4 regions of the Bacillus sp. LR--39 genome follow, and region 3 is predicted to be linked to each of the others. Evidence: riboswitches for the same ligand, from Rfam matches in the RefSeq annotation. Region 3 holds a riboswitch; each other region holds the start of a gene.
The links. Region 3 has a riboswitch for thiamine pyrophosphate ahead of ACWHAR_RS06635 (acetylornithine deacetylase). Riboswitches for the same ligand answer to the same signal wherever they lie in the genome.
Positions count from the first base shown of each region.

Region 1: it holds a riboswitch for thiamine pyrophosphate, as region 3 does, so the genes downstream of both, tenA (thiaminase II) here and ACWHAR_RS06635 (acetylornithine deacetylase) in region 3, are expected to answer to the same signal.
Region 2: it holds a riboswitch for thiamine pyrophosphate, as region 3 does, so the genes downstream of both, thiC (phosphomethylpyrimidine synthase ThiC) here and ACWHAR_RS06635 (acetylornithine deacetylase) in region 3, are expected to answer to the same signal.
Region 4: it holds a riboswitch for thiamine pyrophosphate, as region 3 does, so the genes downstream of both, ACWHAR_RS07675 (ECF transporter S component) here and ACWHAR_RS06635 (acetylornithine deacetylase) in region 3, are expected to answer to the same signal.

Region 1 is NZ_JBSIOT010000001.1:1,791,896-1,797,103, forward strand. Features, by position in the region: gene thiG (thiazole synthase) at 1-122, opposite strand, end outside; gene thiS (sulfur carrier protein ThiS) at 119-322, opposite strand; gene thiO (glycine oxidase ThiO) at 319-1,428, opposite strand; gene tenI (thiazole tautomerase TenI) at 1,412-2,029, opposite strand; gene tenA (thiaminase II) at 2,007-2,714, opposite strand; TPP riboswitch at 2,802-2,910, opposite strand; gene ACWHAR_RS08555 (monovalent cation:proton antiporter family protein) at 2,964-4,808, opposite strand; gene prpE (bis(5'-nucleosyl)-tetraphosphatase PrpE) at 5,043-5,208, shown strand, end outside.
Region 2 is NZ_JBSIOT010000007.1:34,480-39,687, reverse strand. Features, by position in the region: tRNA gene ACWHAR_RS19160 (tRNA-His) at 1-64, shown strand, start outside; tRNA gene ACWHAR_RS19155 (tRNA-Gln) at 74-145, shown strand; tRNA gene ACWHAR_RS19150 (tRNA-Gly) at 198-272, shown strand; tRNA gene ACWHAR_RS19145 (tRNA-Cys) at 279-349, shown strand; tRNA gene ACWHAR_RS19140 (tRNA-Leu) at 357-445, shown strand; tRNA gene ACWHAR_RS19135 (tRNA-Leu) at 691-772, shown strand; gene ACWHAR_RS19130 (Na+/H+ antiporter NhaC family protein) at 918-2,129, shown strand; gene ACWHAR_RS19125 (Type 1 glutamine amidotransferase-like domain-containing protein) at 2,214-2,912, shown strand; TPP riboswitch at 2,962-3,072, shown strand; gene thiC (phosphomethylpyrimidine synthase ThiC) at 3,194-4,966, shown strand; gene ACWHAR_RS19115 (FAD-binding oxidoreductase) at 5,007-5,208, opposite strand, start outside.
Region 3 is NZ_JBSIOT010000001.1:1,389,435-1,394,642, forward strand. Features, by position in the region: gene ACWHAR_RS06635 (acetylornithine deacetylase) at 1-1,207, opposite strand, end outside; TPP riboswitch at 1,284-1,389, opposite strand; gene ACWHAR_RS06640 (ABC transporter ATP-binding protein) at 1,394-2,191, opposite strand; gene sigG (RNA polymerase sporulation sigma factor SigG) at 2,320-3,102, opposite strand; gene sigE (RNA polymerase sporulation sigma factor SigE) at 3,243-3,962, opposite strand; gene spoIIGA (sigma-E processing peptidase SpoIIGA) at 4,020-4,949, opposite strand; gene ACWHAR_RS06660 (S8 family peptidase) at 5,166-5,208, opposite strand, start outside.
Region 4 is NZ_JBSIOT010000001.1:1,634,278-1,639,485, reverse strand. Features, by position in the region: gene ACWHAR_RS07690 (STAS domain-containing protein) at 1-366, shown strand, start outside; gene ACWHAR_RS07685 (energy-coupling factor transporter transmembrane component T family protein) at 412-1,173, opposite strand; gene ACWHAR_RS07680 (ABC transporter ATP-binding protein) at 1,148-2,785, opposite strand; gene ACWHAR_RS07675 (ECF transporter S component) at 2,772-3,371, opposite strand; TPP riboswitch at 3,551-3,664, opposite strand; gene ACWHAR_RS07670 (glycoside hydrolase family 18 protein) at 3,813-5,075, shown strand; gene ACWHAR_RS07665 (transcriptional regulator SplA domain-containing protein) at 5,163-5,208, shown strand, end outside.

The sequences.
Region 1 (5,208 bases), 400 kb from region 3:
GTTAAAATATCTGATTCCGAGACAGCCACCGCCTCTTTCTGAATCTCAAAACTCGGATATTTTCCCGTTCCTAACAGCAATCTTGACTGAAACTGTTTTCCGCCTATTGTTAACATCCTCATCCGCCTCCTACAAAATGGACAATTTCTATGACATCGCGGTCACACAAACTTGTATTTTCATAATTCTTTTTTTCAATAATTTCTTTATTTCTCTCCACAACTACGATTCTTTGATCGAGCTGGTACGATTCAAGCAAATCCTGAACCGTCCCCTCATTTCGATTCCAATCAATTTGTTTTCCGTTCAGCTGAAGGATCATATATGAACAGCCTCCTTGCGATCAATTCGAAACGCTTCTTCCCATTCCTGTTTGACTTGTTGCCCCAAGATTATATCCCGCACCATTTCAGCCGTTGCCGGCGCCAACAGGATGCCGTTCCGAAAATGGCCGGCGGCGAAGATGATGCCGCTGTCTTCAGGATGCCGCCCGATAAACGGCTTTCCGTCTCTTGTTCCCGGCCTGAGACCCGCCCAAAACCGGTCTATTTTCATATGTTCGATGGCGGGAAGCATGGTTTTCGCTTTTGCAATGACGGCCTCAATTCCTCCGATGTCAGGCGTATCGCTCCAGTCACCCTGTTTCATCGTGGCGCCGATGACAAGCCGGCCGCTTTTTCTCGGGACAACATAACAATGATCATGGTAAAGGGTTTTGGTCAGCGTGGTATCGTCATTCCACACGGAAAGGCATTCTCCTTTCACAGGAAAAAAAGGCTGTCCCAAGCCGAGCTGGCTGAAAAACCGGCCGCTCCATACCCCGCTTGCAACTGCGACTTTGTCAGCATAAACATCCCCGCCGGACGTTGTGATGCAATATTCTCCGTTCACCCGTTTTACGGAGGTGACTTGTGTATGCTCATATATATCAGCGCCATAGCGCCGCGCCCCTTTTGCATACGCTTTGCAGACATAGTACGGTTCGACATGGATATCGTCTTTTATAAAACTTGCGCCGAGAATGTCTTTTGAAGCGTAAGGCTCTTTTTCAAGGGCATCTTTCGCTGAAAGCCAGGTGACGGAAGGCAGATCATCCATCTTCCGTAGACGGGCGATATCTTCTTCGGTATACGCCAGTTTAAGCATTCCGCCGTTATGGCGCCTGATGTCAATGCCGCAAGCTTCCTCAAGCTCTTGCCCCGCCGCTTCATACAGCCTTTGACTGTGCATGGCAAAATCAAAAAACGCATCCCGGTTTTCACATTCCGCATGAGCGCCCAGCATTCCCGCGGCAGCGCTTGTCGTTTTTCGGCCGACTTCTCCGGCTTCAAGCAAGACAACGTTCTGCTGCGTCTTCGCCAGCTCATAAGAAATGGCGCACCCGATAATTCCGCCGCCGATCACCGCCGTATCATAGTGCTTCTTCATAATCGGCCTCCCTTACCGCGCGTGCATACCGTTTTGCCGCCTCCTCAGGATTTTCAGCTGAGAAAATACCTGACATGACGGCAATTCCGTCCGGTTTCGCCTGCTTTGTGTGTCCGATCGTCTGCAGTGTCATTCCGCCGATTGCGATGACGGGGATGGAAAGCGTGCGTTTGATCTCTGAAAGCAGGCTGATGCCTCTTGCTTCAAGTCCTTGTTTACATTCGGTTTCAAATACATGGCCGAACACCACATAATCCGCATCTTCCTTTTCAGCTTGGATGGCTTCTTTCAGCGAATGAACCGAACGTCCGATATGAAGATGGGGAAATCTGCTTCGCACCTGCTTTACGGAAAAGCTGCGGGACGGAAGCTGAACACGGTGTATATTGGCAAAAAGCGCGATATCCGCCCTGTCATTGATGATCAATTTGTCCTTATCCGCACCGCCCTTTTTCAAAAGGGACAAAAGCTGCATGATTTCTCCCGCTGTTTTATCCCGCTCACGGATATGTATAAAGCTTACTTCGCGCTGAATCGAAAGAATATCCTCGGCCAGCTCGGCAACGGGTTTGCGATTATCAGTTACCGCGTGCAGCTCCAAAAGATTCCACCTCTTTTCCGCCCTTCTCGGACCAGCTTTCTTTTTGATAGGCCATTCCCCAAAATTGATATTCATAATAGCTTGAAATCACAAAATTCTCTTTCATTTTCGCGCGGATGTCCTCTGTGCTGTTTTCAGCAATCTCGTCAAAACGGCTGATCTGTTCTTCGACTTGCTGTCTGAACCAGTCTCCGCCGTATGTACCGATCCATTTTTCATAAATCGGATGCTCCGGTTTGCACTCTTTTAAGTGTTCGCCGACTTCATAATAAAGCCAATAACAGGGCAGAAGCGCAGCTAATATTTCTCCAAAATTGCCGCTCATCACCGATCTGTACATATGAGACGTATAAGAATAGGCGGTCGGTGCCGGTTTAAATGCCGCACGCTCTTCTTCCGTAATCCCTAAAAGCTCCGTAAACTCGCGGTGCAGCGCCATTTCCGCTTCATATGTCCCTTGAGCGTGGCCCGCCATCCTGCCCGTCGTAAACAAGTCTTCGGCATATGCGGCGCCGAACGCCTGAACTTTTGCAAAATGCGTCAAATAGTAGGAATCTTGCAGCACGTAATAGCTGAAACGGTCTATCGGCAGGCTTCCGTCACCGATTCCCGTTACAAACGGATGAACAAAACTTCCGTCCCACCATTCGGCAGCCGCCAGTCTGCATTCTTCAGAAAATGTCATCATGTCTTCCCCCCTGTTAAAATAAAAAAACCACTTTCCCGCATCGGAAAAGTGGTTTGGAATTTAAATGGATAAAAGGAACCCCAAAAAAATACCGCTCCACTTCCCTACGCAGGTCTGAACCTGTTCAAGTTATGAGGGTCTAAAAGTCTCACTTTTATCTCAGCCCTTATGAAGGACACCCCTAGTGGTCATACGATTAATGATTTATTTGTTATGCCTTCTATATTATCACGAATTGCAATTTGGTCAAGCTTCAAGAATTTTTCTCAGTTCCGACACGTAGTTGCGCGAGCCCGTGACGATGAGACGGTCTCCTGTTTTCAGCCGCGTGTCTCCGTGCGGAACGATGCTGTCCACACCTCTGAATATCCGGACGAAAATCACATCGCCCATCAGCGGAAATTCCCGCAGAATGATGCCGTTATACGCCGGGTTTTCCAGATTGATCTGATATAACGAAGACTCCTCATTCGTCAGGAGGCTCATCACGCCCGGCGCCTCAATTAATGCGCGCAAGAGCGTCTTTGTAGACAGAAGGATAGAAAAAATACTGATGCCCTCTTCTTTCAGTTTTGTTTCATGCTCAACCGAGCCGACGCTTGCGATGATACGCTCAGTCCCTTTCTCTTTCGCTATTAAGGCGATTTCGGCGTTCACATCTTCATTTCCCGTCGCCACGACAAGAATATCCGTTTTGAAAATACCGTGCGACTCAAGCGTGCCGGGCTCGTAATCAGAAATCGTGTCAACCGAAAAAACGGATTCCGCAAGCGTTTCCCCGGCATTTTCCTGATACACATGGACGACCCGTACTTCATATTCCTCTTCAGGCAATTCCAGCGTAACCGGAAGCGTCATTTGGTTGGCCCCGATAAATGTAATGCGCTTTTTTTCCTGCGGCGCACTTTGCCGTTTGTATAATTTCTTAAAGCCGATCGGCGTGATGATGCTGGCAATAACCGCAACTAAAGTCAGCGCGCCGGACATATTGGCGCTGATAATGTGGAGCCTTTCTCCGATCGTAGCCGCCGCGATAACAAGCGACAGCGTGGACGTCAGCAAAAAGCCCGAAGCAAACACGGTTCTTTTGTCATACCATTTCTTTAAATAAAACACCGGGAACATTTTGCTGATAAACAGCGCAAGCAGAAGCAGCGGAATCATCGTTAATGTTTTCGGATCTTGGAAAAGCGTCCAAATGTCCAATTTCACCCCGACCATGACGAAAAAGATCGGAATTAAAAACCCGTAGCCGAATGAATCCAGCTGTTCCACCATTTCTTTATTCGGAGACAGAAGCGATACCAGAACGCCTGCCAAAAACGCGCCGAGAATATTTTCCGCCCCGAGAGATTCCGATAAAGCGACAAGCACGATAATCAGTGTGAAAATGGCTCTCGTCCCGATCTGCACGGTGCCTTTGGACATCGACTGCACAAATGAACGGTGTTTAAAGATCCTGCCGAAGAAATACAGCACGACCCCCGCGGCAAAGAGAATCAACAGAAGCCACATATTTCCGCTGTCTTCTCCGTAAAGAGAAGAGAAGAAAGCGAGCAGAATCATCGTAGCCAAGTCCGCGATAACGGCGACAAGCAGGATGATCTGGCCGATATTGGAGTTCATGATCCGTTCTTCCTTTAAAGTCGGGACCACCACACCGAGTGATATCGTCGAAATAATAAGCGTCATTAAAAATGCGTTTTGTATAAAACCAGCTAATACAAAGGCATAGGACAGCAGCAATGATAAAATAAAGATGCCGAAAAAGATAATCAGTGCGGCAGAAAACGTGTTGGGCGCTTCCTTGCCATTCGGAAGGAATTGTTTTTTCTTCCCTTTCTCAAATGAAGAAAAATCAATTTCCAAGCCGCTTAAAAACATTAAAAAGATAAAGCCGAGAACAGACAGCGTCTCCAGCCACGTATCTCCCTGAACGACAAGATTCAGGCCGCTTTTTCCGATAATAAGCCCCATGATGATCTCCGCGACGACGACGGGGATGCTGAGCTTAAACCGATGTAAAAGGAGCGGCGTCAAAAAAGCGACGATCAGAACGACGACTAAAGATGCGACTGATGTGTGTTCCATTCGTAAATACCTCCTTAAAACAAGGGTTATAAAAGCCCGCTTAAAGCGGGCGAAACCTTACTTTTTTTTAAAAACATAACGCATATTCTAACAAGGCTGAACGCGAAAAAAAAGTGATAAGGCTTTATTTCTTTAATTCTTTTTTTAATTTGTGCAAAAACACCGTAATTAGGTATAGGAATTAGCCCCATAATAAATAAAAATAAAAAACCGTTAATAAGGAGGCTGACACGAATGGCTTATGACATCATCAGCGATATACACGGATGTTATGACGAAATGATCGCGTTAATGCAAAAGCTCGGATATGAAGTCAAAGACGGAACGCCCGTTCATTCTGAAGGCAGGACGCTTGTCTTTGCGGGGGATTTAACGGACAGAGGCCCAAAATCCGTAGAAG
Region 2 (5,208 bases), on a different contig from region 3:
AAGTGGTTAACGCACCAGATTGTGGCTCTGGCACTCGTGGGTTCGATTCCCATCAATCGCCCCATTTTATCATTGGGCTATAGCCAAGCGGTAAGGCAACGGACTTTGACTCCGTCATGCGTTGGTTCGAATCCAGCTAGCCCAGTTGCATTTTTTTAAAACAACAGCATAAGATGTATTAAGTTCTTTTACATGTTGCGGAAGTAGTTCAGTGGTAGAACATCACCTTGCCAAGGTGGGGGTCGCGGGTTCGAATCCCGTCTTCCGCTCCAAATTACGGCGGCATAGCCAAGTGGTAAGGCAGAGGTCTGCAAAACCTTTATCCCCGGTTCGAATCCGGGTGTCGCCTTTCTATTGCCGGGGTGGTGGAATTGGCAGACACACAGGACTTAAAATCCTGCGGTAGGTGACTACCGTGCCGGTTCAAGTCCGGCCCTCGGCACCAATTTAACTTTGAACGAACTATGTTAAATTGGTCATCAATTTTCACATTATAAAATATATATGAGAGTGATTTGCATATTGCAGATCACTTTTTTTATATAATAAAAACGTAATGACTATCAATATAAGTTTCTTGTTTGTATCGTATATACTGCATTACCATTTAAAAAACTTTGCTAAAACCGTTGACGTTTTATGAAATACATGTTATATTTATATACGTCGGTTGAACACGACGCATTACATGCCGGTGTGGCGGAATTGGCAGACGCGCACGACTCAAAATCGTGTTCCTTCTGGAGTGCCGGTTCGACCCCGGCCACCGGTATACAAAGGCTTCTACAATATGTAGAAGCCTTTTTTGTTGTATGAAAATATCCTCCAAAGCTTGTGAAAACATGATACCTGCTTATTGTATAAATCCGCTTTTTTCAAAGATACTAACAGCAAGTTCTTTGAAAGAGGTGTTTTTTATGGAAGGGACTTGGGCTTGTCTTATCCCATTTATTCTGGTCATTCCCATTTCAATCATTACAAAGCAAGTGCAATCCGGTCTGTTTGTCGGTTTGCTGGTCGGAAGCTATCTTTTGCATCCCAGCTTGCTTGGCGGGATTGAACATATGGTTCAATATATAATCAGTAATATTGTCGTCACCAATAATATTAGAATCATTGTGTTTCTATATTCATTTGCCGGTCTTGTAGGGATTATAAAGCTGACCGGCGGGATAAAAGGATTCGTCCATTTGATCAGTAAAAAAGTTAAAACCAAAAAAGGTGCGATGCTGCTTGCATGGCTGTCGACATTTGGCACGTTCAGTGAACCGGACTTTCGCATCGTCACAATTGCACCGATCATGAAAGCTTTAAGCAAGCGTCTGGACCTGTCGAAACAGAAAATTGCGTATGCCATTGAGTTTACGGCAAACCCTGTCATTGCCTTGATTCCGATAGCAACGGCATTTGTCGGCTACATGGTTTCCATTATCGGACAGGCCCTCAAAACGTCAGGAATAGATCAGCCGGCTTACACGGTGTATGTGAAAAGTATTCCCTTCAATTTTTTCTCCATTGTGATTATAGTAGTCGGAATTTATTACTGCTTTTTTAAGAAACAAAAAGCGGATGAAAGCTTAGAAAAAACAGAAAAGAGCGGACAAACTTCTGCTCGCAAACATAACAAAAATACGGAACCGATTCCGCGGAACAGCGGTGTGTTGCTTTCAAAAGGCTCAGGTTCATTCAACATGGAAACAGGGACGATCTCAGATATTCACGGTGAACATACCGGAATGTTCGAAAGTGATGAGCATGCTGACCAGCAGGAGGAGCTGGATTCGGCGCACCGTGCTTATATTAAGGAAACACCGATTCGGCCGTGGAATTTAATCATTCCGATCGGGCTGTTTTTGCTATTGACACTCTTTCTCAGCTGGTGGGACGGCCATTCAAAAGCACAAGGGTTTTTGAATGCTTTTATCAAAAGCGATATGCTTGGCGTCATGTTAACCGCATTATTGGCAGCGGTTATTGCAGCATTTGCTCTTTTTATGTTTCAGCGTTTTCATGCAGGCGAGCTTGTTACCCATTTTATTAAGGGCGGAAACGAATTGGTCCTTGTTCCGGCGCTTATCGCCGCGGGGATCTCCGTTGTGTTATACGGTGCGTTTTCATTTTTCAGATAACAAATACTTTTTGAAGGCGTTATCCGAAAATGGGATAACGCCTTTTTATGAGCTGTTATACTAGAGAAAAAAAGAGGTGATGACGTGAAGCAGATTATTGCAATGGGCGGCGGAGGCTTTTCCATGGAGCCGGATCATCTTGTGCTGGATCAGTATATTTTAGAGCAGTCGGCGCGGTCAAAGCCAAAAGTTTGTTTTTTGCCGACGGCAAGCGGAGATTCGGAGAATTATATCGGCAGGTTTTATCAAGCCTTTCAAAAGCTGCGGTGTGAGCCGGATCACTTGTCGTTGTTTAAACCGCCGGGTTCTGACCTCAGATCCTTTCTCATGAAGAAAGATATTATATATGTCGGAGGCGGAAATACGCGCAATATGCTTGTCTTATGGAAAGAGTGGGGGCTTGACCTTATTCTTCGTGAGGCTTGGGAAAACGGCATCATGTTGGCGGGTCTTAGCGCCGGGGCGATTTGCTGGTATGAAGAAGGATTGACGGATTCAGCTGGAGATTTGAGAGAGTTAAGAGCTTTAGGATTTTTGCCGGGCAGCTTCTGTCCGCACTATGACGGAGAAGCGGAGCGCCGGCCGGTGTATCACCGTCTGATTTCAGAAAAGAAACTCAGGGAGGGCTATGCCGCTGATGATGGCGCTGCGCTTCATTATAAAGACGGTCAGCTGTTCCAGGCTGTCTCTTCCCGGGAAACCGCAAAGGGTTATCGGGTTTTTAATACCGAAGAAGGCGTTCGGGAAACAGAGCTTATGACTGTCCCATTATCTGAATTTTGATAATATGCTTTTTTTTGTACACAACTTGTGTTACGATGAGAGCGAAATCAATAGTTACTGGGGGTGCCCGTCTGAGCGGGCTGAGAGAGAAGCGGCGGCTTCTTAACCCTTTGGACCTGATCTGGTTCGTACCAGCGTGGGGAAGTAGAGGTTTTATTATTGTTGAGGACAACAATAATAGTTTCTTTCTGACTGCAAAACCGGGTTCTTCTTTGAACCCGGTTTTTTTGTGCTGGTGCTGAGCTTGGTTCTGTTATTCAAATGAAAAAGGAGAGATTTGTATGCAAAATCAATCAGTACAGCAAGCGAACATTTCCATTATGTCGAGTTTTTCCGGCAGTAAAAAGGTTTATGCAGAAGGTTCTTCGCCCGATATACGAGTGCCGATGCGGGAAATCAGCCTGAGTGCGACTACGGGGGCATTCGGGGAAGAGGAGAATGCGCCGGTCCGTGTTTATGATACGAGCGGGCCGTATACAGATCCGGATGTACAGATTGATATTCATAAAGGGCTGGGGGCGCTCCGCACAAAGTGGATTACCGGGCGCGGAGATGTAGAAGAATATAACGGCCGGACCGTGAGACCTGAAGACAACGGCTATAAAAAAGAGGGCCGTGCCGCCGAATACCCCGGCCTACAGCGGAAACCGCTTCGGGCCAAGCCGGGGAAAAATGTAACACAATTGCATTATGCGAGAAAAGGCATCATTACGCCGGAAATGGAGTTTATCGCAATACGTGAGCATGTGTCTCCCGAATTTGTCAGGGAAGAGGTGGCGAGCGGACGGGCGATTATTCCTTCTAACGTCAACCACCCGGAAAGCGAGCCGATGATTATCGGCCGGAATTTTCATGTGAAAATCAATGCAAATATCGGCAACTCGGCTGTTACATCTTCTATCGAAGAAGAAGTCGAAAAAATGACGTGGGCGATTCGCTGGGGCGCCGATACGATGATGGACTTATCCACGGGAAAAGACATTCATACGACGCGTGAATGGATTATCCGCAACTGCCCCGTGCCTGTGGGGACGGTGCCGATTTATCAGGCGCTTGAAAAAGTTAATGGCATTGCCGAGGATTTAACGTGGGACATTTATCGTGACACATTGATTGAGCAGGCGGAGCAGGGCGTGGATTATTTCACCATCCATGCCGGCGTACTGCTTCGTTACGTCCCGTTAACGGCCAAACGCACGACGGGAATCGTTTCCCGCGGCGGGGCGATTATGGCGCAATGGTGCCTGGCCCATCATCAGGAAAGCTTTCTGTACACGCATTTTGAAGAAATTTGTGAAATCATGAAGGCCTATGATATCGCTTTTTCACTTGGTGACGGGCTTCGCCCCGGTTCGATTGCGGATGCCAATGATGAAGCGCAGTTTGCGGAATTGGAGACTCTCGGAGAATTGACGGAGATTGCGTGGAAGCACGATGTGCAAGTGATGATCGAAGGACCGGGTCATGTGCCGATGCATAAAATTAAGGAAAACATGGACAAGCAGCTGGAAATTTGTAAAGAGGCGCCTTTTTACACGCTCGGGCCATTAACGACGGATATCGCTCCGGGTTATGACCACATTACTTCAGCAATCGGCGCGGCGATGATCGGCTGGTACGGGACGGCGATGCTTTGCTATGTCACGCCGAAGGAGCATTTGGGGCTGCCGAATCGTGATGATGTAAGAGAAGGCGTCATTACGTACAAAATCGCGGCACATGCCGCAGACCTTGCTAAAGGGCATCCGGGTGCACAGATCCGTGACGATGCTCTGTCTAAGGCGCGGTTTGAATTCCGTTGGCGTGATCAATTTCATTTGTCGCTTGATCCTGAAAGAGCAATGGAATATCATGATGAAACGCTGCCGGCTGAAGGCGCAAAAACAGCTCACTTCTGTTCGATGTGCGGTCCGAAGTTCTGCAGCATGAGAATTTCTCAGGATATTCGTGATTATGCGAAGGAAAACGGACTTACTGAAGATGAGGCCGTCAATGAGGGGCTGAAAGAAAAAGCAAAAGAGTTTGCAGAGAAGGGAAGCCGCTTATATCAATAAAAGAAAAGATGAAGATGGAGTTTGCCCATCTTCATCTTTTTTAGAAAAACGGTGAACGGCGAAGCGGCGGAATGCTCTGCTCAAAGCGGAATATATTTTCCGGATCATATTTCGTTTTGACTTGACGGAGGCGGTGAACATTTTCTCCGTAATACGTTTGCGGCCAGTTTCTGATTTCTCTATCAGGCCAATTCACGTAATCTCCCATCGTTTCTCTTGATAGGGACGTTCTCAATCCTTCG
Region 3 (5,208 bases):
GCTCATCAACAGACACTTCCTCGTTTACGGAGTGGGCGTTTTTTAAATCGCCGGGACCGTATATGACGCTCGGAATCCCGGCATGATAAAGCCACCCTCCGTCAGTTACGGTTTGGGAAACATTAATGACGGGCTCCTGTTTTTTGACGGCTGAGTGTGATGCAGCCAAGACAGAAACTGCCGGATGGTCCGGGTCGATTTCCAGCGCCGGGAACACCTCTCCTCTGTCTTCAATCATCGAAGATCCGCCCCATTTGAACACCGGCCTGTTTTCTTTGAGCCACAGATCACTGTCAGCGACACGATTAATATAGTCTTCGATTTCTGCGGCTGCTTGTTCGTGCGTTTCGTTCGGATAAAAGTGGACGGTGATCCATAACCGGCACTCATCGGCGACAAACGCTGCGTGTCTTCCGCCTTCAATGACGGCGGGGTTGATCGTATTGGTGCCGGGCGCAAAGCCGGGATAGCTTTTCGTTACCGCCCAGTGGCGCTCCAGCTCTCCCAAGGCAGCGATGATTTTCGCCATTTTTTCGATGGCGCTCGCTCCGAATGTGCCTCCGCCCGCGTGAATCATATTGCGCCTCATGCCGTCATGAAATGTTTGTTTGCTTTTCAATTCTATCCAGCCGGTGATGACACCGCCCTGCCCTTGAATATGCAGACTGCTCGTATCCGCGACAACCGCAAAATCCGCGTGATAGCCGCGTTTGCAGCATTCCAGCGTCCCCGCCTCACCGACTTCTTCTCCGATTACAGACTGTACAATGAGGTCGCCCGGAAGCTTAATGCCGGCATCATGGATCAGCTTCAGAGAGAAAAGAACACACGCCAACCCCCCTTTCATATCAGCGGCGCCCCTTCCGATCAGCATGCCGTCTTTTACGAGCGGCTGAAACGGGTCAGAGTGCCAGTCTTCGCCCCCGGCTTCTGCCACATCAATGTGTCCGTTTAAAATCAGGCTTTGATGCCTGCTTGAATCTGTCCCTTTTAAAACACCGACTACATTCGGGTCTTCCGGATACACATCCCACATATCGACCGAGCAGCCGGTTTCTTTTAAAAAGCCGGCCACCCACTTTTGGGCTTCTGCCGTATTTCTTGCCGGCGGGGCCGGAGTGGGAAAGGCTATCAGTCTTTCAGCAATAAGTATGAAGTCTTGCCGCCGTTTCTCCGCCTGATGTAACAGCATATCAATCTGATGCATTGGAAATCTCCCCTTTGGCTGTATCAAAAAACCCGTTTCATTCATGAAATGAAACGGGTAAAAAACGGATCTTCCTCCGCTTTTTTCACCGCTTCCCTCCGCCGGCATGATCCGGATCAGGTCCGTTAAGGGTTGAGACAAACGTCTCTCTCAGCCGCATGGCAGCACCCCCAGGGTGAATTTATGTTATTTTACGGATGATGCCTCTTTTGCACGTGTTAAAAACGGGCGGCCATTGTTCCATAAGACATTGACAGGCATATCGAAAAACGCTGTAAGCCGCTCGTCAGAAAGCATGTCCCTGATTTTCCCGGAGGCGAACACCTCGCCCTGTTTTAAAAGCAGCGCCTGATCAAATACCGGCAGAATTTCTTCAGCGTGATGGGTGACATAAAGGATGGACGGCGCATTTTCTTTTTCGGCGATCGACGTAATCGTGTCCAGCAGCTGCTCCCTTGCCATAAAATCAAGACCCGTCACGGGCTCGTCCAAAATCAGCAGTTTGGGATCAGCCATAAGCGCCCGCGCAATCAGCGCTCTTTGTCTTTCCCCTTGTGATAATGTTTCATACCGCCTGTCGGCGTAACCGATGGCGCCCAAATCCTTCAGAAGACCGATCGCTTTTTCCCTTACCTGCTCACTCGGAGTTTCGTACAGCCCGATTGAGGCGTACGCGCCGCTGAGGGCGATTTCAAAAGCGGAGTCCGCGGCATATAATTTGTGCTGAAGACCTGCCGAAACAAGGCCGATTTTCCTTCTGAGCCTGTCACCGAGCTCTGTTTTGCCGAATTGATGGCCGAGCACCTGCATCTCTCCTGAAGTGGGGAAGTAATAAGAGCATAACATATTCAGCAAAGCCGTTTTTCCGGCTCCGTTTAATCCGTACAGCACCCAATTTTCGTTTTTCTCGACGCGCCAGTTAATATCTTTCAAAATCCATTTCCCGTTTCTTTTTAATGACACACTGTCCAGCTGTAAAATCATTGCCGTTTCCCCCGTTTACTTTATTTAAATTTTCTAAAAACTTTTACACATTAGAATACATTACTTTTTTGCAAACGTAAACCATCGCATGAAAAAAGCCTTTAAACAAGGTTTAAAGGCTTTTTCCGTTATTGATGGATATTCTTATTCATTTGTTTAATGGCTGCCTTTTCAAGCCTTGAGACCTGAGCTTGGGATATGCCGATTTCTTCAGCGACTTCCATTTGAGTTTTCCCTTGGAAAAAGCGCTTTCGCAAAATCATTTTTTCCCGTTCGTTCAGTCTTCTCATGCCTTCTTTCAGAGCCAGCTCCTCAATCCATTGTGTATCCTTGTTGCGCTCATCGCTGATCTGGTCCATCACGTAAATCGGATCGCCGCCGTCATTATAAATCGGCTCAAACAGTGAAACCGGATCCTGGATGGCGTCAAGGGCAAACACAATTTCTTCATGGGGCACTTCAAGAACTTTGGCGATTTCCTCTGCTGTCGGCTCCCTGCTTGTCTCACTGATTAGCCGCTCTCTTACTTGAAGCGCTTTATATGCGATATCGCGAAGCGACCTCGAGACGCGGATCGGATTGTTATCCCGCAAATATCTGCGGATTTCTCCGATGATCATCGGTACAGCGTATGTTGAAAACTTAACATTATGGCTTAGGTCAAAATTATCAATGGATTTCATTAGTCCGATGCAGCCGACCTGAAATAAGTCATCAACATACTCTCCTCTGTTGTTAAACCTCTGAATGACGCTTAAGACAAGGCGCAGATTGCCGTTTACAAGCTTTTCCCTCGCTGAATCATCGCCCTCATCCTGTAATTGCCTAAACAGCTTTCTCATCTCTTCATTCTTGAGCACCGGTAATTTGGAGGTATCCACCCCGCAAATTTCGACTTTATTTCTTGACACGTTTTTCCCTCCCACTAGGAGCTGCTGTACAACGTTAAGTATCTCCTCGGGTGGGAAAAATATGCACCGCCATTTTACAGAAATAAACATCCGGCTGCGGCAATCCTTGCAGCAGTAAGGGCTGTCAGATGGAAAAAATTTTACACCATTTTGTTAAACTCTTTTCTCAGTCTTTTGATAATCCGCTTTTCGAGCCGGGAGATATAAGATTGTGAAATCCCCATCATGTCGGCTACATCTTTTTGTGTTTTTTCTTCTTCTCCGACAAGCCCGAAACGCAGTTCCATAATCTGCTTTTCTCTTTCGTTTAATTGCTCAAGCGCTTTTTTCAAAAGTTTTTTATCCACATTGGCTTCAATGTCTTTTGTAATAATATCATCATCTGTGCCGAGCACATCCGAAAGCAGCAGCTCGTTTCCGTCCCAATCAATATTCAGCGGTTCATCAAAGGACACCTCTGAACGGATTTTGTTGTTTCGGCGCAAGTACATTAAAATTTCGTTTTCGATACATCGCGACGCGTAGGTGGCGAGTTTGATTTTCTTTTCCGGATTAAAAGTGTTTACCGCTTTGATCAAACCGATGGTGCCGATGCTGATTAAGTCCTCGATATTGATGCCGGTATTTTCGAATTTGCGGGCAATGTAAACGACAAGACGTAAGTTTCTCTCAATCAGAATGGCCCGCGCCGCCTGATCCCCGCTCGGCAGCTTTAATAAGAGCACCTGCTCCTCTTCTTTAGACAAAGGCGGCGGCAGCGCCTCGCTTCCTCCTATGTAATACACTTCATCGCTTTTCAGTCCGAGTTTCATCAGCCATTTATACCACAAATATGTCAGACGCAGCTTAAGTTTTTTCATCTTCCTCCCCCTTCTAAATACAACGCGTTTTGAGTATGATGAATAACAGACTTTTCGTCAGGAAACATGTTTTACAGCCTTCCCTGTCAGCATCTTCGGATGAACGATTCCGTCAAATTCACCGTCCGCGGATAATGGTTTCGTGCTGATGCCGATCAGGCATTTTTCACAAGCGATCATTTCGTCTTTTGTTAAAATCGTGACGTAATCCGGCTTTAAACAGAGTAAAAATTGATTGTCCTGGCCGACGCCCCTGTATGGAATCAGCCTCAGCTTATCCGCATGGCGGAACGAATCATCAAGCCGCTCTATCACTTCAAGCGGACTGGCGGATTTGATGAGGTCCGTTTCCTTTTCACTGAGAATCGGAGCGAATTTGTCAATGCAAAGGATCATGACCGGCGTTTTCGTCAGCGGATCATACAGCTGATTCCCGGAATCCACCAATCCTTTCGCGCGGATTGTCTGTCCGCTGAATTCCGCCTGCACCATGACAAGTTCATCGTACTGAATGGACTTCGTCTCGATGTCTTCAATTCTCTTTTTCGAAAAAAACCATATGGCTGGAAATCCGATAACTACAAACATCCAGCTGATCGGGTCGCCGAATCCGGTCTGGCTTGTGACCATTACGCCTTGCTGCACAATTGATTCTGTCTGCAGCAGGGAATGTACGCCGATCATTCCCCCGCCGACGAGAAAAGTCGCGAAATAAAAGGCGAACAAATTTTGAAAAAAGTATCGGAACCGTTTAAAGCCAAAAGCCGCAAGCACGATGACTACTGAAAACGCCATTTTTCCCGCCGGATGCTCCACAAAGGGAGAAACAGGCGTAAACATCAGAAGCACAATGGCTGACCCGATGAAACCGCCGGCGGCCACTCTTCTTTTTTTCACCTGGCGTTTTAAAATAAAGGCGGTCAATAAAAGCAAAAGAGAATCAAAACAAAAGTTCAACAGCCAAATGACATCCAGATAGATTTTCACATCTGACCCCTTTCCTCTTTTGTCTTACATATCTGTTTCTCTCTCTTGTTTCATAAGTATAAAGCAAGCTCTGTGGGAAAGTCTGTCAATTAATGTTGAGGGTAAAGTACAATTTTTAAGGGATAACCGTTTTATTTGTCGAGGGCCGAAAGGGTTGCTTTCCTATTGTCCGCTTCAACTAAAAAAGCGCTGCCGTGATCTGGCAGCGCTCTGTTTTTACTCATTGATATAAAGTTTTCCTTTAGCCGTCTGTCTCGTT
Region 4 (5,208 bases), 240 kb from region 3:
CAAAGAGAAATGATTTTGGAGTTAAGCTCGCCGGTTATCACGCTGAGCAAACGGACGGCGCTGCTGCCGCTTGTCGGCGATATTGACACGGAGCGCGCCAAATTCATTCTTGAAAATACGCTGAGCACATGTGCCAAACGGCTGATTGAACATCTGTTTATTGACCTGTCGGGTGTAGTGGTTGTCGATACGATGGTGGCGCATCAGATTTTTAAATTAATTGAGGCGCTGAACCTGATCGGCGTCACGTCCACTTTATCCGGAATCAGGCCGGAAATGGCTCAAACCGCCGTACAGCTCGGCATTAATTTCTCAGATATTACGATCAAGTCCAATCTCGCTCAGGCTCTCAATTATCATCAATAACATACATAACAAAACAGGCTGCCGAATCACTCCGGCGGCCTGTTTTTATATAAACAACAATGAAATGAGCCAGCTTGCGCCGAATAACAGAAGCACGAGCAGGAAAAAGCACCAGTCGGCGCGGCGCACAGTAACAGTTCTGTAAAACGTGCGGTTTCGGCTCCCCGTAAAGCCTTTAGATTCCATCGCGATCGCCGTGCGTTCCGCCTTTCTGATTGCGCCTGCCAATAGCGGAATGGTGAAGCGCCTGACGGCGGAGAGCTTTCCTTTCAGCCCGGAATCAGACGCCGCGCCCCTGATTCTGTGCGCCTGCCGGATGATCAGGATTTCATCTTTCAGAAGAGGGAGAAACCGGAACCCCGCGATAACGCCGTATGCAAGCTTGGGCGGCAGCTTACACTGCTGAATCAGACTGAGCATGAACAGAATCGGATCGGTTGTGAAAAGAAACATCATCGACAAAGCGGAAAAACATAAAATACGAAACGCGATAGAAATCCCGAGCGCCGCGTTATCACTGTTGACGGCAATCGGCCCGAGCTTAAACAGCAGGTTGCTTCCGGTTGTCGGGATGTTTCCGAATACGGCGGCTGTCCATAAAGAACCGAAGGCCAGAATGACAAACGGAATCGTGAACAGCAGCCATTTTTTCAGCGGCACACGCCCCGCCGAGAGGACGCCTCCCGCAATGATGATATAAAATAAAGCAGGGGTGTACGGATTATAAATAAACGACAGCATAATGACGCATAACAATACAGCCGCCGCCTTTATTGACGGGTTAACAGCCTCCAGCCGCAAGTTCATTTCTCCGCCTCCTGTCGTGTTTCATCCATTCATACCGCAGCGGCAAAGCCAAATGCGCCTGCTCGGCGATCCCGGTGTTATCAGAAAACAAAGCGTCGGGAGTTCCCCGGAATACCAGTTTCGTGCCGCAGAGCACAAGGATCGTGTCGGCATAATCTGAGACGAGTTCCATATCGTGTGTCACCATTAAAACAGCCGTTCCTTCCTTTTGAATCTCACGGAGCATTTGCATACACTCCCGCGCCGTTTTGGCATCCTGTCCGAAAGTCGGTTCATCAAGCATCAAAACGTTCACATTGTGCATAAGCATCGTCGCGACGCTGAGCCTGCGTTTTTGTCCTTGGCTTAAAGAAAACGGATGCTGTGAGGCATGGCGTCTCAGGCCGAATCGGGTTAACAGCTGAAGAGCTTTCTCCTTTGCGGCTCTGCTGCTTTCAAAACCGAACATCAGCTCTTGAATGACGGAATCTGTGACAAACTGGTGTTCAGGATTTTGGAAAACATATCCGATCAGCCGCCGCAGCTCTTTTTCAGAATAGGAATCAATCGGTCTGCCGTCTATTTTGATGTCTCCGCTCAGCGGACGGATGAGCTTGGCCGCGGCAGAAAGGAGCGTGGATTTTCCTGTTCCGTTAGGGCCGGCAATCGCGGTGATTGAACCTTTTTTTACGGAAAAGCTCACATCCTGAAAAATGACGTCTGCTCCTCTTGAGAATGACAGCTCGTGAACGCTCAGCGCGTCTTCTGCCGAAAGCGCGGCGGGCCGGTGTTCGGGCAGAGATGGTGCAGGTTCGTGAAACAGCTTTTCTTTACACAATGTAAAAGGAATGCTGACGTGCTTCTGCAATGAGATCACACGCGGGATCGGAATGCCGAGCTCCTTCAGCTCTTCAATCTTTGTTTCAAAGATAATGTCCGTCTCTCCGTCCATCACCTTCTGACCCGTTTCGTCAAGGACAATCGTCCTGTCCATCCACGGCGCCCAATGATCAAGCTGATGTTCGATAACGAGAAGGCCGAAGCCTTTTTTTGCTTGAAGATCTTTGATCAGCCGCACTAATTCACGTGCGGAATATGGATCAAGCTGTGCCGTCGGTTCGTCCAAAATAATGAGTTCCGGTTCCATCGCAATGATACAGGCAAGCGCCACTTTTTGTTTTGAACCGCCTGACAGCGAAGCGATCGTTCGCGTTTTCAGATGAGTGATCTCTAATTTTTCTAAAACGTCATCGATGATTGCGTCCATATCTTCTTTTGTATATTGCAAATTTTCCAGGCCGAAGGCGATTTCGTCTTCAACCGTCAGCATGCAAAACTGCTGGTCCGGATCTTGAAACACGACGCCGATGGATCTGGCGGCGGGTTCTGTCAGATGTGAAAGAGGTGTTCCGTATAAAGAAACGGTTCCCGATTGAACCCCATCGCATGCTTCCGGGTACAGACCGTTTAAACAAAGAGCGAGCGAGCTTTTGCCGCATCCGCTCGGCCCGAGCAATAAAGCCCGCTCTCCTTTGCGGAGCTGAAAGGACACGTTTAGAAGAATCGGCTTTTCATCCTGATCATAAGAAAAGGTAAGACGGCCGGCCGATAGAAGGGGCTCAGATGCCTGCATCTTGGTTCACCTGTTTCTTTTTCTTCTTGAATTGTTTTCCGAGCGCCATGCCGTTCAGCACCCCTGTGTAAGCCAGCGCATCACTGATCGCTTTGCCGAGAAGGCCGGCAAGAAGCGCACCTGAGACCAGACGGATGAGAAGCATGACGGCTAATAAACCCGGATTCAAAACAGAGTATCCGGAAACGAACAAGTCATAAATGAAGCTCGTCACAGAAGACCCCATACCGGATAAAAGAAGCACGGGCAGGGTATAAATCCGCCAGCGTGTCGCTAAAAAGACCGCTTCCGCACCGATTCCCTGTGCGATCCCGATCAGAATCACCATCGGTCCTGACGGATTTCCGAGTAAGCACTCCACAAACGCGGCGATGATTTCAGAAACGAGAGCAGCTCCCGGTTTTTGAATAATGTACGCGGCAATCACCGAGACGATAAACCAGATACCGTAAATCGGTTCGTAGCTCATCCGGCCGAAAAATCCTGCCGCTATATTGCTTGCATGAGTTGATACTAAATAAATGACAGCAAATACAACACTGATGACGGACATGACGACAATTTCTCTCATTTTCCAATTTTTCATTGTGATCTCCTGCTTTCTTATCGGATAGTCGTATGTATGAAAGAGATGATTTTACAGGCAGTTTATATTCAGTTTCATATTGCGGTGTCCTCCCCCGTTTTTTAATGAAAAATAAAAAACTGCATATCCGAGGGAATATGCAGCAGCAGAACGAAAACGCATGGGGAAAAACCCTGCGCTCCGGTCAATCTGCACTTCCCCACGCTGGTATTATCCAGATCGGGTTATAAGGGATCAAAACACGCCTGCCGCATGTTTTATCTCAGCCGATAACAGCACCCCTAGTGCGTTTCCTATACAGTTTTTTATGATGACATCATCATAGTTGATCATGTCTGTTTTGTAAACAGCCTTTCTCCAAACAGTGTTTGGAATCGGACCGGAAGATCATTCATAAAGATAAGTAGAGCCCTTTTGATCAAAAGGAAACGGAGGACATCTATGTTTGTTCATACAGTGCAGTCTGGCGACTCGTTATTTTCCATCAGCAGAAAGTACGGATACCCTGTTGACAGCATCAGAAGCGTCAACGGGCTTGAGGAAACGAATATCGTTCCGGGGCAGGCGCTTTTAATCCCTCTTAATGAATATACGGTTCAGCCGAATGATACGTATGCCGTTATCGCAGGTAAGGCTTATGTGCCGCAGATGCAGCTGATGCAGGCAAACCCGGATATTCCGCCGAACCGGCTGCGGGCGGGTATGAAAGTGAAGATCCCTGATATCTCTAACTATCTTGCGGGGACCCTGCAATTTTATGTCATTCGGACGCCTGAAGCGGATAGAGAGTTAATTAATGATTTTGCGCCGTATTCTTCGGCGATTTCTTTGTTTGAATATCATTTTGGCCCGAATGGAGATATCATTAACGATTTAAACGACAGAACCGCAATAGAAACCACATGGCAAAACAGAGTGCGCCCGCTTGCCGTCATTACGAATCTGACAGAAGGGGGATTCAGTCCGGAATTAGCCCATCAAGTGATGCAAAATCCGACGGCAAGAACGAATCTCGTCAACAATATCGTCTCCTTAACCGTAAGAAAGGGATACGGCGGTGTAAATATCGATTTTGAACGGGTCAGAGAAGCTGACAGGGACCTCTTCACAGGATTTCTCCGGCAGTTAAAAACCCGGCTTTCAGAGCATCACCTCGCGTTAACGATATCGGTTCCGGCGAAAACAAGTGATGCAGTGCCGTGGCTGAGGGGATATGATTACGGCGGAATCGGAGCTGTCGTCGATTATATGTTCATTATGGCGTACGACTGGCACCACGCCGGCAGTGAGCCGGGACCCGTGGCGCCTTTGACAGAGGTCAGGCAAACGATCAATTTTGCTATCAACAGGGTGCCGAGAAGAAAAGTGATTCTCGGTGTTCCGCTGTACGGGTATGATTGGGTGATTCCGTACCGTCCGGGAACGATCGGATCCGCCATCTCCAATCAGCGCGCCATGGAAACGGCCATGAAGCATCAATCAGTGATCCGTTATTCCCAGCAGGAGCGTTCCCCTTACTTCCGGTATACTGATGAAAATGGAAGAACGCATGAAGTGTGGTTTGAGGATGTGCGAAGCATGAGTGAAAAAATGGTTCTCGTTCGGGAGTTCGGACTGCAGGCGATCGGCGCGTGGCAATTAACGCTCGGTTTCAAACCGGGCCCGTGGCTGCTTAGGAACTTTTTCACGATCCGAAAAATATAGCTGCATGTCCCGCTCTGCAAGTGATTTTTTTCCTATGATAACGGGTCTTCTTTTGGACAATCTAAAATTGAACAGGAGGTCTGTCATATGAAGAAAAGGGAAGAGCAGTATATCAACGAGGCTGAGTATGTAC